DNA from 2 places in the Mesorhizobium sp. B4-1-4 genome. Region 2 is predicted to be linked to the other one. Evidence: predicted binding sites of a transcription regulator. Region 2 holds the regulator's gene; the other holds the start of a gene.
The links. The regulator PhoB, encoded in region 2, activates phosphate uptake and scavenging genes when phosphate is short. The targets are predictions, from matches to a motif close to TGTCATNNANCTGTCAT.
Positions count from the first base shown of each region.

Region 1: FJW03_RS12910 (acid phosphatase) is a predicted target of PhoB. The motif match lies at 3,300-3,316, and genes of this name have one in related genera.

Region 1 is NZ_CP083950.1:2,653,509-2,661,131, reverse strand. It holds gene FJW03_RS12920 (cytochrome-c peroxidase) at 1-941, opposite strand, end outside; gene FJW03_RS12915 (IS481 family transposase) at 1,322-2,545, shown strand; gene FJW03_RS12910 (acid phosphatase) at 3,377-4,909, shown strand; gene FJW03_RS12905 (DUF922 domain-containing Zn-dependent protease) at 4,954-5,511, opposite strand; gene FJW03_RS12900 (hypothetical protein) at 5,661-6,155, shown strand; gene FJW03_RS12895 (hypothetical protein) at 6,418-6,600, shown strand; gene FJW03_RS12890 (PLP-dependent aminotransferase family protein) at 6,685-7,623, shown strand, end outside.
Region 2 is NZ_CP083950.1:4,402,262-4,409,884, reverse strand. It holds gene phoU (phosphate signaling complex protein PhoU) at 1-502, shown strand, start outside; gene phoB (phosphate regulon transcriptional regulator PhoB) at 618-1,307, shown strand; gene FJW03_RS21140 (ROK family protein) at 1,320-2,564, opposite strand; gene xylF (D-xylose ABC transporter substrate-binding protein) at 2,833-3,873, shown strand; gene FJW03_RS21130 (sugar ABC transporter permease) at 4,116-5,471, shown strand; gene FJW03_RS21125 (ATP-binding cassette domain-containing protein) at 5,483-6,283, shown strand; gene FJW03_RS21120 (CHASE domain-containing protein) at 6,434-7,623, shown strand, end outside.

The DNA.
Region 1 (7,623 bases), 1.7 Mb from region 2:
CAATATTCGGTGCGGCCCTTGAAATCGGTGCGTAGCGGGCCGCACAGGCCAAGATCGGCGTAGGCGGGATCGGCATTGGCCGGAATGGCCGGATTGCGCGGCACGGCGATGGCGATCAGGCCGAAATCGGTGAATTGCGGCGGCTCGCCGTCATTGGCGGGCTCGCTGAGATGACAGCTGGCGCAATTGCCCTTGGCTTCGTCCTCGAACAGCGCGCGGCCGCGCAATTCCCGGGCGGAGAGTGTTGCCTTGCCGGCGAGGAAGGCGTCGTAGCGGCTGGAATAGGGATAGAAGTCGGCGGCACTCTGCTCGAAAGTGCCGAGCGCCTCGACGGCGGCGCCGAAAGCATCGTCCGGGCGGTCGAACACGTCGTCGCCGAAGGCCGCCTTGAGTTCGTCGGCATAGGCGGCCTTGCGCAAGACCGCGGCGACGGCGGCTTCATCCTTGTTGGCCATCTCGAAAGGCGAGAGCAGGGGGATCTTCGCCTGGTCCTTGCCGTGGTCGGCGCGGCCGTCCCAGGTCAGGCCGCCGGTCGGGCCATTGTCGACGCTCTCGTCGCCCTCATCCTCGGAATCGTGGAAATGCTCGGTGAAGGCGGGCGCCGCCTGCAGATAGCGCAGCGAGGGGACCGCGCGGACGCCCGGCCGGTCCAGGTTCAGCCCGCCCATCTCGACCGGCGCGGCCGAAGCCGGGCCGAAGGCGTGGCGCGGGTCATGGCATGACGAACAGGCCTGCTTGCCCGATGCCGACAGCGAGGGTTCGAAGAACATTTTGCGACCGAGCGCGGTCAGGGCCTCGGCCCGCGCGAAGGCTTGCGCGCATGATAGCGGCCCGGGATGAACGCTGCCGGCGCCCGCGCGGACGATGGTTGCAGAGAAGATCGCGGCGATGGCCAATAGCGAAGCGGCGACGGCGCGGTTCTTCCATTGTGCGACTGGCATCTCGGCTGGTCCGTTTCTGGTCCGTCAATCTGGGATCGGCATTGCTACGGCTTGATGACCGTGCGTCCCGACCGCTTTGTCCAGATCGGCAGCGTTCCTTCCCCTCTGTCCTGCCGGACATCTCCCCCCCGCAAGCAGGGCAATCGCATATGGCGTCGCCCTACGAATACCCCCGCCCCTAACCCCTCCCCACAAGGGGGAGGGGAATCTCGTAAACGCCGATCTCGACAATTTCCCAAGTTCGGCGCTGAATATGATCAACTAGGCGCGCGGCAGCGTTCCCTCCCCCTTGTGGGGAGGGTGTAGAGACCGGGGAGATGGTGGACAGGCGTTCGGAGACATCGTGGACACTTCCCGAGCATCGAATCGGGAGGGACGGAATGCCGTTTTGCGAGGTGTCCGCGATGGCTCAGAAGCGAGAGTTCGTGATGTTTGCCTTGAATGAGGGGGCGAACGTTCGAGAGCTTTGTCGACGGTTCGGGATCAGTCCGACGACCGGCTACAAATGGATCGAGCGGTATCAGGCGGAAGGGCTGGCCGGGCTGACCGAGCGATCGCGCCGCCCGCACTCGAGTCCGCAGCGCACCGCTTGGCAGGTTGAGGCGAAGGTGTTGGAGGTACGCGACAAGAGCAACAACGTCTGGGGCGGCCGCAAGATCAAGGGGGCGCTGGAGAAGGATAGTGAGCTCGAAATCCCGGCGGCAAGCACGATCACCGCGATCCTGCGCCGTCACGAGCGGCTGACGGAGGCTGGAGCGGCGCAACATCCGGGACCATGGCAGCGCTTCGAGCGGGAGACCCCCAACGAGCTGTGGCAAATGGACTTCAAGGGTCACTTTGCCATCCATAGCGGCCGCTGCCATCCGCTCACCACGCTCGACGACCATTCGCGCTTCAACCTGGTGCTTTCTGCCTGCGGCAATGAGCAGGGCCGAACGGTGCGCGGGGAGCTGGAGATTGCCTTTCGCCACTATGGTTTGCCGCTGGCGATGCTGATGGATGGCGGCCCGCCGTGGAGCGATCCCGGCGGCGAGCCCTACACCGTGTTCAGCGTTTGGTTGTTGCGGCTTGGCATCCGCGTCCTGCACGGTCGACCGCGCCACCCCCAGACGCAAGGCAAGGAAGAGCGCTTCCATCGCACGCTGAAAGCCGAAGTGATCAGCGGGCGAAGCTTCGGCGATCTCGCCGATTGTCAGCGGGCCTTCGACCAATGGCGTCCGCGTTATAACCACGAACGGCCGCACGAGGCACTCGACATGGCGACGCCGGCCGAGCGGTACCGGCCGAGCCCACGCTGCTTCCCTGAGGTGTTGCCCGCGATCGAATACGGACCAGGTGACAAGGTCCGCAAGGTCGACAGCGATGGCTTCATCAGCTTCAGGAACCGACCTTGGCGGATCGGCAAGGCCTTCCGCGGCGAGCTGGTGGCACTTCGCTCCACTGACCAGGATGGCCTCTTCAGCGTGCACTACTGCTCGCATCGGATTGCCACCCTTGACCTGCGCTCCACCGACAGGGAGGCCTGTGGACTTGTGGACAACGCTAAGCCTTGCCCACAGGGTCCACACCCCAAACAACAACAAAAACAACCCGTCTCATCATGATGAAAAAATGTGTCCACGATGTCCCCGAACACCTGTCCACCTTGTCTCCGGCACAAACAGGAGGGTTAGGGTGGGGGTCCCTCTTCGCAAGAATCCACATGCGATTACCCTGCCCCCCGCAAGAGGCCGCAAGGGGGGAGATCGGTAGGTTTAGCGGCAGCTCCCTTCAAACTTTGGTGATTGGCAGAGGCGGCTGTCACCCCTTGTGGGCAGGGCGAGCGCAGAAGGATTCTTACGCAGAAGGACCCCATCCTAACTTGCCGGGGCGAGCCACGGGTCTCGCCCGTCCTACGGACCCCCACAAAAGGGAGGGAATGCTGCCGCGCGCCCTTTGATCCTATTTTAGTGCCGAGCTTCGGCAATCTGCCGAGATCAGCGCCCACAGAGTCTCCCTCTCCCTTGTGGCACGGCTATCGCGTATGGAGTCTTGCGAAGAGGGACCCCCACCCTAACCCTCCCCACAAGGGGGAGGGAATGCTGCCGCGCGCACCTTTACTTACGCCTTGGGATCGAAAACCATGCTCAATTTTGCCAGGATCGGCGTCAACGGAAGTCTCCCTCCCCCTTGTGGGGGTCCGAAGGACGGGCGAGACCCGTGGCTCGCCCCGGCAAGTTAGGGGTGGGGGTATTCGTAGGGCGAAAGCCTCGGCTTTCCATATGCGATTGCCGTGCCCCATGCGGGAAGATGTTCGGCAGAATAGAGGGGGCGCTGTCCCGCCAGCTTTCTTCGTGCCTCCTTGCGTCATCCTTGTCCTGTCACAAAGCTGACAAGCGCCGGCCCTAGCGTCGAACAGTTCCTCCAGCCATCCCCAGCCACGAGGCATCTTCCCCATGACCCGATCCTTCCTTTCTCTCTGCCTCGCCTCCACGGCGCTGGCATCGTTCGCTGGCGCTGCCCACGCCGCCCCTCCCGGCTACGACAAGATCGACACAGTCGTCGTCATTTATGCCGAGAACCGCAGCTTCGATAATCTTTATGGCGGCTTCCCCGGCGCCGACGGGCTCGCCAATGTTTCGGCCGACCAGGCGCGCCAGCTCGACCGTGACGGCAAGCCGCTTGCGGAACTGCCGCCGGCCTGGGGCGGGCTGACCGGCAAGGGCGTGACGCCGGCGATGACGGAGGCCCAGACCGCGCATCTCGCGAATGCCGTCTTCTCGATCGACGACCCCAAGGGTTTCAACGAGAATATGGCGGTCGTCACCCGCGACCTCTGGCACCGCTTTTATCAGGAGCAGATGCAGATCGATGGCGGAAAGAACGACAAGTTCGCCGCCTGGGCTGATTCCGGCGGCCTGGTGATGGGCCATTATGATGGCTCCAGCCTGCCGATGTGGTCGGTGGCGAAAAAATATGTGCTGGCCGACAATTTCTTCCAGGGCGCGTTCGGCGGCTCCTTCCTCAACCACTTCCAACTCGCCTGCGCCTGCGCGCCGTTCTATCCGCATGCCGACACCAGCCCGGCGAAGGGGCAGATCGCGGCCGTCGAGGCCGACGGCAAGACGCTGAAGGTAGCCGACAATTCGCCGGCCTCGGCATTGGGCGGGGCGCCGAAATTCGTCAATGACGGCGCCATCACGCCCGATTTCTACGCCGTCAACACCATGCAGCCGCCCTATCAGCCGAGTGCCAATAAGCCGGTCGAAGGCGGCGACAAGGCGCTTGCCGACCCGGCGCAGCCGAGCACGCTGCCGCCGCAGCACGACATCACCATCGGCGACCTCCTGTCGCTGAAAGGCATCGACTGGGCCTGGTATGCCGGTGCCTGGCAGGCCACGCTCGACGGCAAGAACGCGACGCCGGTGCCGAATTTCCAGTTCCACCATCAGCCGTTCAACTATTTCACGGCCTACGCGCCCGGCACCGCTGCGCGGACCGAACACCTCAAGGATGGTGGCATGGGGGGCTCCGAGTTCATCAAGGTGATCGACGAGGGCAAGCTTCCGGCTGTCGCCTTCTACAAGCCGCAGGGCAACCTCAACGAGCATGGCGGCTACACCGATGTCACCAGCGGCGACCAGCACCTTGCCGATCTCGTTTCGCATCTGGAGAAGAGCCCGCAATGGAGCCACATGCTGGTGGTCATCACCTATGACGAGAATGGCGGCTTCTGGGATCATGTCGCGCCGCCCAAGGCCGATCGCTGGGGCCCGGGCAACCGCGTCCCAGCCTTCATCATCTCGCCCTATGCGAAAATGGGCACGGTCGACCACACGCAGTATGACACGACGTCGATCCTGCGCTTCATCACGGCGCGTTACGACTTGCCGGTGCTCTCCGGCATCGTCGCCCGTGACAAGGCGCTTGCCGTGAATGGCGAGCCGCCGATGGGGGATCTGAGCGCGGCACTTGACCTGAACCGGTAAAGGCGGCCGAGGCAAAAGGGGCCATCGCGTCGCGAAGGCCCCTCTCAGCCGCCAGTGACCAAGGCAAGAATGAGCTTCTGCAGATTGCCGCCCTGACCGAGTTCGACGCGGTCGAAATCGCGGCTGGACTGCCGCTGCGCCTGCGAGAGTTCGGACAGGCGCTTGGTCATTTCAGTCCGGATTTTGCTGCATTGGGGATCATCCGGGACCGTGAGGCCGACGGTCGCCGCCTCGATCTTGCGCACCATGTCGACAATGCTCGCGCCATGCACTTTCTCATGGGCGCTGACGCCGGCGAGGAAAACCTCCCAGTTCTTCTGGACGGCTGACGGCAGCGGCGCGGTGGGACTGGGCAAGGTGTAGGTGATGATCAGCTTCGGCTTGGCCGACACCAGCACGCAGGCCCCGCCACGCGCCTGATAGTCCCTGGTCCAGGTCAGCTTGAAATTGGTGTGTGCGATGGCGCGGGCAATGCCAACATTCGGCCCGTTCTCGCCGATCGACCGGTAGAGCTCCAGCCCCGACTGGCCCGATATGGCATAGGTCTCCACCGTCTCGACCGGCTTCCAGCCGGCCGCGGCGGCTGCCAGGGGCCAGGCCATCAGCGCGACCGGCAAAAGACGCAGATGAACATGGTTTCTCGGCACCACTCTCTCCAAATCGGGACCGGATGTTTTGCCGAACAGGGCAATGTCGCCGGACTGCTTTTCCTATATGCTGCCGGCGGGTGCTGCAATGTGCGAGGGAAGTCATGAAAGCGGGATACTTCTTCGTTTGTGCCATGACCGTATTGCAGGCCGCGCAACCGGCTGCTGCCGCATCGTGCAGCGGCTGGAACGCGAAGATGGAGGAAGACGAGGGCGGCAGCGTGCTGACCGCCTCGGTCTGCGGCGGGCCGAAAGCCGATGCGCGCCTGATGCTGACCTGCTTCGATAATCCGGTGCTGAGCTATGATCTGGGCGCCGGCGGCCAGCAACTGGAGCCCGGCATCAGCGGCGCCTTCGATTTCAAGGCCGACGGCAAGACGGTGACCAAGACACTGCAGCTTGAAGCCATGTACAATTATTTCGTGGCGGACCTGGCCAAGACCGATCCGCTGCTCGACCTGTTGCGCGGGAAGGGCGAGGTGAGCGTGAGCGCGGACAAGTATGGTGCGAACAGCTTTCCGCTGAAGGGCTCGGGCGGGGCCATCGGCAAGGTGCTGGCGCAGTGCGGCAAGACCAAGCCGGCCGATGATGCGGATTGAGTCTGAAAGGTCGCGCCGCCCCTCATTGTCCTGCCGGACATTTCTCCCCGTATAGTGACGGGGAGAAAGGCGCCGGCCGCGACGCCGGCGTCCTTTCCGCAGCGTTGATAATTGGCGAAATCAGCGGCGAGAGCGTCCTTCTCCCCGTCACTATACGGGGAGAAGGTGCCGGCAGGCGGATGAGGGGCAGCGCAAGCCTTTACCCTTGATCTCCAACCTCTTCCGCTTGCCGTTGCCGCCCCCTGGCCGTATCTCATCCACCATGACCGACATCCAGTTCCGCAAGGCGCAAGCCTCCGACCTGCCAGCCATTGTCGCCAAGCTCGCCGACGATCCGCTGGGCGCTGCCCGGCTTCTCGCGCGTCGTCCGTCCCGGGTCGTCAGCGGCTGGCGTATGCGGGAATTCTTTCAGGCTCTATTCAATTTGCCGGCAAGAGGGATATAGGTCAGCTAAGTTGACCTATATTCGAAACATCCGGGGAGGCGTGTCTTGACCCTTTTGAACCTGTTGGCTTCGCGCTCCTCGCGCATGAAGGCTTCCGAAATCCGCGAACTGCTGAAGCTGCTCGACCAGCCTGATATCATCTCCTTCGCCGGCGGCATCCCCGATCCGTCACTGTTTCCGGCCGATGCCATCCGCGATGCCTATGCCGAAGTGCTCGGCGGCGCGGAGGCGGGGGCGGCGCTGCAGTACCAGGTCTCGGAAGGCTATCTGCCGCTGCGGCGCTGGCTCGCCGGGCAGATGGGCAAGCTTGGCGTCGCCTGCGACGAAGCCAACATCTTCATCACCTCCGGCTCGCAGCAGGCGCTGGATTATCTCGGCAAGCTGTTCCTGTCGCCCGGCGACACCGCGCTGGTGACATGGCCGACCTATCTCGGCGCGCTGCAGGCCTTCAACGCCTACGAGCCGCGCTATGACCGGCTGCGGCCGGAAGGCGGCAACATGACGCCTGATGCCTACCGCGCGGCGGCGGCTGCGAATGGCGGCAAGGTCAAGTTCGCCTATCTGGTGCCCGACTTCGCCAACCCGACCGGCAACACGCTGGACCGGAAGCAGCGCGAGGCCGTGCTCGACCTCGCAGGCGAACTCGACATCGCCGTCATCGAGGATGCCGCCTACCGCGCGTTGCGCTATGACGGGGAGGGCGTGCCGCCGATCCTGGCGCTCGACTGCATCAGGTCCGGCGGCATCGACAAGGCGCGCACGCTCTATTGCGGCTCGTTCTCGAAGATCCTGTCGCCGGGCATGCGCGTCGGCTGGGTGTGCGCGCCGCGCCATGTGGTGGAGAAGCTGGTGCTAATGAAGCAGGCTTCCGACCTGCACAGCCCGTCGATCAATCAGCTGGTCATGCACCGCGTTGCCGAATCGGTGTTCGACGACCAGGTGGAAAAGCTGATCGGCGCCTATCGCGAGCGCCGCGACGGCCTGCTTGCCGCGCTCGAGGCCAACATGCCCGACGGCGTGACC
Region 2 (7,623 bases):
GCTGATCGCCAAGCGCCAGCCGATGGCCGACGATCTGCGGCATGTCGTCGGGTCGATCCGCATGGCCGGCGACCTCGAACGCATTGGCGACCTTGCCAAGAACATCGCCAAGCGCGTCGGTACGGTCGGCCTGTCCACCACGCCGCGCGACCTGTCGCATTCCATCGACGCCATGGCGCAGCTGGTGCTGATCCAGGTGCAGGGCGTGATCGAGGAGTATGCGGCGCACGATGCCGAAGCCCTCGCCAAGCTGCGCGCCGATGACGAACGTATCGACGTCAAATACACCTCCGTGTTCCGCGAACTTCTCACCTACATGATGGAGGATCCGCGCAACATCACGGCTTGCACGCATCTGTTGTTCTGCGCCAAGAATCTCGAGCGCATCGGCGACCATGTGACCAACATCGCCGAGAATGCCTACTATGTGCTGACCGGTACGCAGTTGCCCGCGAATCGTCCGAAGCAGGACGAAACGGCGATGTCGGCGCCGGCGGCTTGATCGTCAGAGCGGTTCACCGTTTTACGGAAAACCGCTCTCTCTCTTGTTTCCATGCAATTCCGGACGGAAAACCGCTTCACACTTTTCCTGGAATTGCCTTAGAGGTGACCAGTCGATGATCGCGCCACGCATCATGGTGGTGGAGGATGAGGAGCCACTCGGCGTGCTCCTCCGCTACAATCTGGAATCGGAAGGCTACCAGGTCGAGGTGGTCCCGCGCGGCGACGAGGCGGAGATTCGCCTGCAGGAGAACGTCCCCGACCTCCTGGTGCTCGACTGGATGGTGCCGGCTGTGTCCGGCATCGAACTCTGTCGCCGGCTAAGGATGCGGCCCGAGACCGAGCGGCTGCCGATCATCATGCTGACGGCGCGCGGCGAGGAAAGCGACCGCGTGCGCGGCCTTTCGACCGGCGCCGACGATTATCTGGTCAAGCCGTTCTCGACACCGGAATTCATGGCCAGGGTCAAGGCGCTGCTGCGCCGCGCCAAGCCGGAAGTGCTGTCCAGCGTGCTCAAGGTGGGCGACATCGTGCTCGACCGCGAATCACATCGCGTCTACCGCAAGAAGAGCGAGATCCGGCTCGGGCCGACCGAATTCCGCCTGCTCGAATTCATGATGCGTCATCCCGGCCGGGTGTTCTCGCGCAGCCAGCTGCTCGACAATGTCTGGGGGGAGACGATCTATATCGACGAGCGCACGGTGGACGTGCATGTCGGCCGGTTGCGCAAGGCGGTCAATAACGGCCGCATGCCCGACGTCATCCGCACCATTCGTGGTGCGGGGTATGCAATCCGCGAGGATTGAGCGCGACTTTATTCAGGCCACGTTCTTCCCGGAGCCGGCTTTCGCCTGCATGCCCGGCGCGAAAATCTCCTGGTCGACGAAGGTCAGCGCCCGCATGGCGCAGCCCTCGCGGATCAGCGGCAACTCGTTGGGCTCGGTGTCGAAGGAAATCGATTTCGAGTGCTGGCCGCCGGCGGTCTGGGCGATGGCCTCGCGCAATGCCGGCTCGATCAGGTCGAAGGCGGCGGCGCTGACGCCGACCATGGCGACGGGGGCGGGATCGATCAGCGCGAACAGGCTGCCGAGGCCGTAGCCCAGCGCCTCGCCGGCCCTGCGGTAGGCCTCGCGCTCGGGCCCGTCCGTTTGCCGCGCCGTCGCCGCCAGCGCCCGCATCTGCGCGTCGCTGACATCGGCGACCGGCTCGGTGTCCTCGCTGAGCTGCCTGGCGTTGCGCCAGATGGCGTAATTGCCGGCATAGGCTTCGACGCAGCCGCGCCGCCCGCAGCGGCAGAGCGCGCCGCCTGGCCGATGGATCATGTGGCCGAATTCGCCGCCCGAGGAATGGGTGCCGGTGAAGAGCTCGCCCTTCAGCACCAGGCCCATGCCGATACCGTGCGAAAGGAGAATGGCGATGAAGTCGTCGCGGTAACGCTCCGGATCGCGCCAGCGCAGCGCCACCGCCATCATGTTGCAGTCATTCTCCACGGTGGCGGGGATGCCGAACTCGGCTTCGAGTATGTCGGCGAAGGCGATGTCGGTCTGCGGCGTGATGGGCGACCACAGCATTGCCCGGGCATCGGTGTCGGTGATGCCCTGGATCGCCAGCGCGATGCGGGCGACGCTGCGCACGTCGAGGTCGGGATCCTCCAGGCGCCGCCGCACGATGGCGACGCATTCGCCGATCAGTGCATCGCGCGACATGGTCAGCGTGTCCAGCCGGCGCTGTTCCTCTGATATGACCTGGCCGGCATAGTCGATGACGGCGACGGACAGGAAATTCAGCGACAGCACCACGGTCATCACCGTTGCGGCTTCCGGATTGAGGCCAAGCCCGACCTGCGGCCTGCCGCGTTTGAGCGCGCCGGCCTCGCTCGGCTTGCCTTCGGCCAGGATACCTTCGCCGATCAGATCGGAGGAAATCGCCGATATGGTGGAGTGGCTGAGGCCGGTGGTCGCGGCGATTTCGGTGCGCGAGGGCTGGCCGGCCCGGCGCACGGCCGCAATCACCATTGCGCGGTTGCGCCGGCGCAGATCGTCGTGGCGGATTCCGACCGACATGCCTTTCCAATATCCTCCCGGTCGCCGCGGCTCGTCGTGCCCCTCGAACACTGCGGCAACAGATCAAATACTGGCAGAAGCGGCCGGCGATGTCATTTATTTATTGCGGGGCTCGAAAAAAGTTCTCGGCCCTCAAAATCCATCAGAATCATTGTTGACAGCCTTCCGGCGATGCATCACTATTTTTTTTGAGGCTCGAAAAAATAGAGCCTTTGTGCCGGCCTTCGGGTCAGTTTGGTCGCGCCATACGCGGCGCAGGGAGGATATCATGAAGAGATTCGCAGTCGCCATCCTGGCGGGTGTCGCCATGTCACTGACGCTCGCGTCGGTCGCGCAGGCGAAGGGCAAGGTCATCGGCGTTTCTTGGTCCAACTTCCAGGAAGAGCGCTGGAAGACCGACGAGGCCGCCATGAAGAAGGCAATCGAGGCCGCAGGCGACAAGTACATCTCCGCCGACGCGCAGTCCAATCCGGGCAAGCAGCTCACCGATGTCGAGAGTCTGATCTCGCAGGGCGCCAATTCGCTGATCATCCTGGCGCAGGATGCCTCGGCCATCGGCCCGGCCGTCCAGAAGGCGCTGGACGAAGGCATTCCGGTCGTTGGCTATGACCGCCTGATCGAGAACAAGGACGTCTTCTACCTGACCTTCGACAACAAGGAAGTCGGCCGCATGCAGGCCCGCGCGGTGTTCAAGGTCAAGCCGGAAGGCAACTATGTCTTCATCAAGGGCTCGGGCGCCGATCCGAATGCCGACTTCCTGTTCTCGGGCTCGATGGAAGTGCTCAAGCCGGCCATCGACAGCGGCAAGATCAAGAATGTCGGCGAGGCCTATACAGACGGCTGGCTGCCAGCCAACGCCCAGAAGAACATGGAGCAGTTCCTGACCGCCAACGACAACAAGGTCGACGCCGTGGTCGCCGCCAATGACGGCACCGCCGGCGGTGTCGTCGCGGCGCTGACCGCGCAAGGCCTTGCCGGCACCGTGCCGGTGTCGGGCCAGGACGGCGACCATGCCGCGCTGAACCGCATCGCGCTCGGCACTCAGACCGTGTCGGTGTGGAAGGACGCGCGCGAGCTCGGTAGGAATGCCGCCGAGATCGCCTCGCAGCTGGCCGACGGCAAGAAGATGACCGACATCGCCGGCGTGAAGGACTTCACGACGCCTGGCGGCAACACCGTCAAGTCGCTGTTCCTGACCCCGGTCGCCATCACCAAGGACAATCTCAACGTCGTCATCGATGCCGGCTGGATCAAGAAGGACGAAGTCTGCGCGGGCGTCGCCGCCGGCACCGTCGCGGCCTGCAACTAAGCTGGCCTGTTTCTCTCAGATATAGACGCCGCGGCCCTGGAACGTTTCAGTGTTTCTTGAATCGCTGAACCGTTCCAGCCCATTGTTTCCCGCAATTCCGGACGGAAACCGCCACGCACTTTCCTGGAATTGCCTCAAAGCCGCGGCGTTTTCTCAAAAAGATTTGTGTTTCCGCATCAGGCGGATAGCTTCTAGGCTGGGCTCCGGCGTCCGCGCCAGACGGCGGCCAGTGGGAGGAAATCATGACCGACACGACGTCCAACCCGCCGCAGGTCGATACCGCACGCGCCTCGGAACTCGGCGCGGTCGCCCGCTTCCTGAAGGCAACCGAGATCGACACCCGCATGCTCGGCATGATCGGCGCCCTGTTGCTGATCTGGGTGGGGCTGCACGTGATTTCGAGCCTGCGTCTGGGCGTCAATCCGCTCGATTTCGACAGCCGCACCTTCCTCACGCCGCGCAATCTATGGAACCTCTCCGTACAAAGCTCCGCGGTCGCCATCATGGCCTGCGGCATGGTGCTGGTCATCGTCATGCGCAACATCGACCTGTCCGTCGGCTCGGCCGAGGGCCTGATCGGCATGGTCATGGGTTTTGCCCAGGTGCATTTCCTGGTTCGGTTCGTCGGGCTTGAACTCGGCAATCCGTGGATCTGGGTGCTCGCGCTTGTCATTGGCCTGGTGCTGGGCCTGCTGATCGGCGCCTTCCAGGGCTTCATCATCGCCTATCTCGAAGTGCCGGCCTTCATCGTCACGCTGGGCGGTCTGCTGGTCTGGCGCGGCGCTGCCTGGTGGGTCACCAGCGGCCAGACCGTGGCGCCGCTCGACGCCACCTTCCAGCTGATGGGAGGCGGGCCGGCCGGATCGGTCGGCGCCACCTGGAGCTGGATCATCGGCATCGTCGCCTGCCTCGCCGTGGTGTTTGCGCTTTTCAACGGGCGGGTGCAACGCAAGCGCTTCCGTTTCCCGCTGCGCCCGATCTGGGCCGAGACGCTGCTTGGCGCCGTCACCTGCGCCGCCATCATGGGCGCGGTGTGGCTGGCCAACTCCTATCCGTGGCCGATCGGCATCGTGAACAGATACGCCGCCGCCAACAACATCACCGTGCCCGAGGGCGGCCTGTTCATCGCTCACGGCGTCGCCATTCCGGTGCTGATGGCGGTTGCGGTCGGGCTGATCATGACCTTCATCACCAACCGCACCCGTTTCGGCCGCTATGTCTTTGCCATCGGCGGCAATCCGGAGGCCGCCAATCTCGCCGGCATCAACACGCGCTGGATCACCATGAAGGTGTTCATGATCATGGGCGTGCTGGCCACGATCGCAGCCGCGATTTCGTCCGCCCGGCAAAACTCGTCCACCAATGTGCTTGGAACATTGGACGAGCTGCTCGTCATCGCCGCGGCCGTCATCGGCGGCACGTCGCTGGCCGGCGGTTCGGGAACGATCATCGGCGCCATGCTTGGCGCGCTGCTGATGCAGTCGCTGCAATCCGGCATGGTGCTGCTCGGTGTCGACTCGCCGCTGCAGAGCATCGTCGTCGGCGCCGTGCTGGTCATCGCCGTCTGGCTCGACACCGTCTATCGCAAGCGGGTTTAGAGGATACGATCATGGCTGACAAAAACGCTCCCGCCGGCCCGCCGCTGGTCGACATGCGCAACATCTCGATCGCCTTTGGCGGCATCCGGGCCGTCGATGACGCCTCGATCGATCTTTTCCCCGGCGAGGTCGTGGCGCTGCTCGGCCACAACGGCGCCGGCAAGTCGACGCTGATCAAGATCCTCTCCGGCGCCTACAAGCGCGACGCCGGGCAGATATTCGTCAATGGCGAGGAAGCCACGATCACCAACCCGCGCGATGCCAAGAAATACGGCATCGAGACGATCTACCAGACGCTGGCGCTGGCCGACAATGTCGACTCCGCCGCCAATTTGTTTCTCGGCCGCGAGCTGATGACCGCCTGGGGCACGCTCGACGACGTTGCGATGGAGGCCGAGGCGCGCAAGGTGATGGGGCGCCTCAATCCCCGCTTCCAGCGCTTCAAGGAGCCGGTCATAAAGCTGTCAGGTGGGCAGCGGCAGTCGGTGGCGATCGCACGCGCGATCCTGTTCAACGCCCGCATCCTGATCATGGACGAGCCGACCGCGGCGCTTGGGCCCCAGGAAACGGCACAGGTCGGCGAACTGGTCAGGCAGCTCAAGTCCGATGGCATCGGCATCTTCCTGATCAGCCACGACATCCACGATGTGTTCGAACTGGCCGACCGGGTCTGCGTGATGAAGAACGGCCAGGTCGTCGGCACCGCGCGTACCACGGATGTAACCCAGGACGAGGTGCTCGGCATGATCATCCTGGGCAAATGTCCTCCTGGCGCCATTCCCGGACCGGGTGCGCTGAAGATCGCCGCCTGAGGCCTATCGGTCGCGCCCGGCATTGGCGGACCAGGCCCGCGTTGCCGCTCATGTGATATGCCAGTGATCGCGATGGCTTGGCCTGGCCATTGTGTTGGCCCGGCGACTTGCCCATAAAGGTCCGGTATTGCCCATGGACCGCATCATCCGTTGAAGAGACTTTTTCCAATCGTTGCGTTCATCGCCGTTGCGCTGATCAGCATGACCATGGCTGGGTTCGCCTATTTCGCGACGCAGGAAGCCGCCCGCATCAAGTTCGAAGCGGCGGCCGACGACGCACTCAACCGGATCGAGAGCCGGATCGACCTGCATCTGTCGCTGCTGCGGTCGACGCAGGCCCTGTTCGATGCCCGCAATGGCGACATCTCCCAGAACGAGTTCAAGGCGTTCTTCGACGCGCTGGATATCGACAACAATTTCGCTGGCCTGGGTGGCATCGGCTTCCTTCAGCTTGTCAAGACGGGCGACGAAGCGGCGGTCGAACGCGATATCCTGCACGATTTTGGCGCGAGCCATCCGGTCTATCCGGCCTCGACGCAGCCCTGGCGCGCGCCCATCACGCTTTTCGAGCCGCTGGATCCCTCCAGCCAGTCCAGCATCGGCTACGATATGTTCAGCGAACCGGTGCGGCGCGCGGCGATCGAGAAGGCAATGGCCGATGACCAGCAGCACGCGAGCGGGCTGGTGCAACTGGGCCAGGGCACGGGTGTGGCGCAGACCTTCACCGGCTTCCTGGTCTTCGTGCGGCTCAACGTCGAAACCGCACCGGAGGTCATCAACGCATCGCGATCCTCGACCGCGGGCTTTCTTTACGCCGCCTTCCGGGCCCGCGACCTGTTCCAGATCGCGCTCAGCCGCGCGCCGCTGCTGCCGGTCAACACCGAGATCTATGACGGCGCGGTGAACGGCGACAATCTGCTGTTCCGGTCGGAGACGCCACCGGTTTCGGCCCTTGGTGACCGGCTGCTGGTCACCCGAAAGATCACGGTGGCCGGCCGTCCGTGGACCGTGCTGTTCAGGCCGACCAGCGCCTTCTCACAACCGTCGTCGCGCGCCATCCCGATGATGCTGGGGCTGTTCGGCCTGCTGCTGGCGGGCGCCATCGCGCTGGTGGCCCGCTATCAGGAGCGGGCCTACGAGGCGGTATCGCGCCTGCACGAAACGACCGAAAAGAGCCTGCTCGAAAAGGACCTGATGCTGCAGGAGATGAAGCATCGCATCAAGAATTCGATCACCAGGGTGCTGGCGATCGCGCGGCAGACGGCTTCGCGGGCGACCGATGTCAACGAGTTTTCCGCATCCTTCTCGGCCAGGCTGCAGGCCATGGCTGCGTCGCAGGA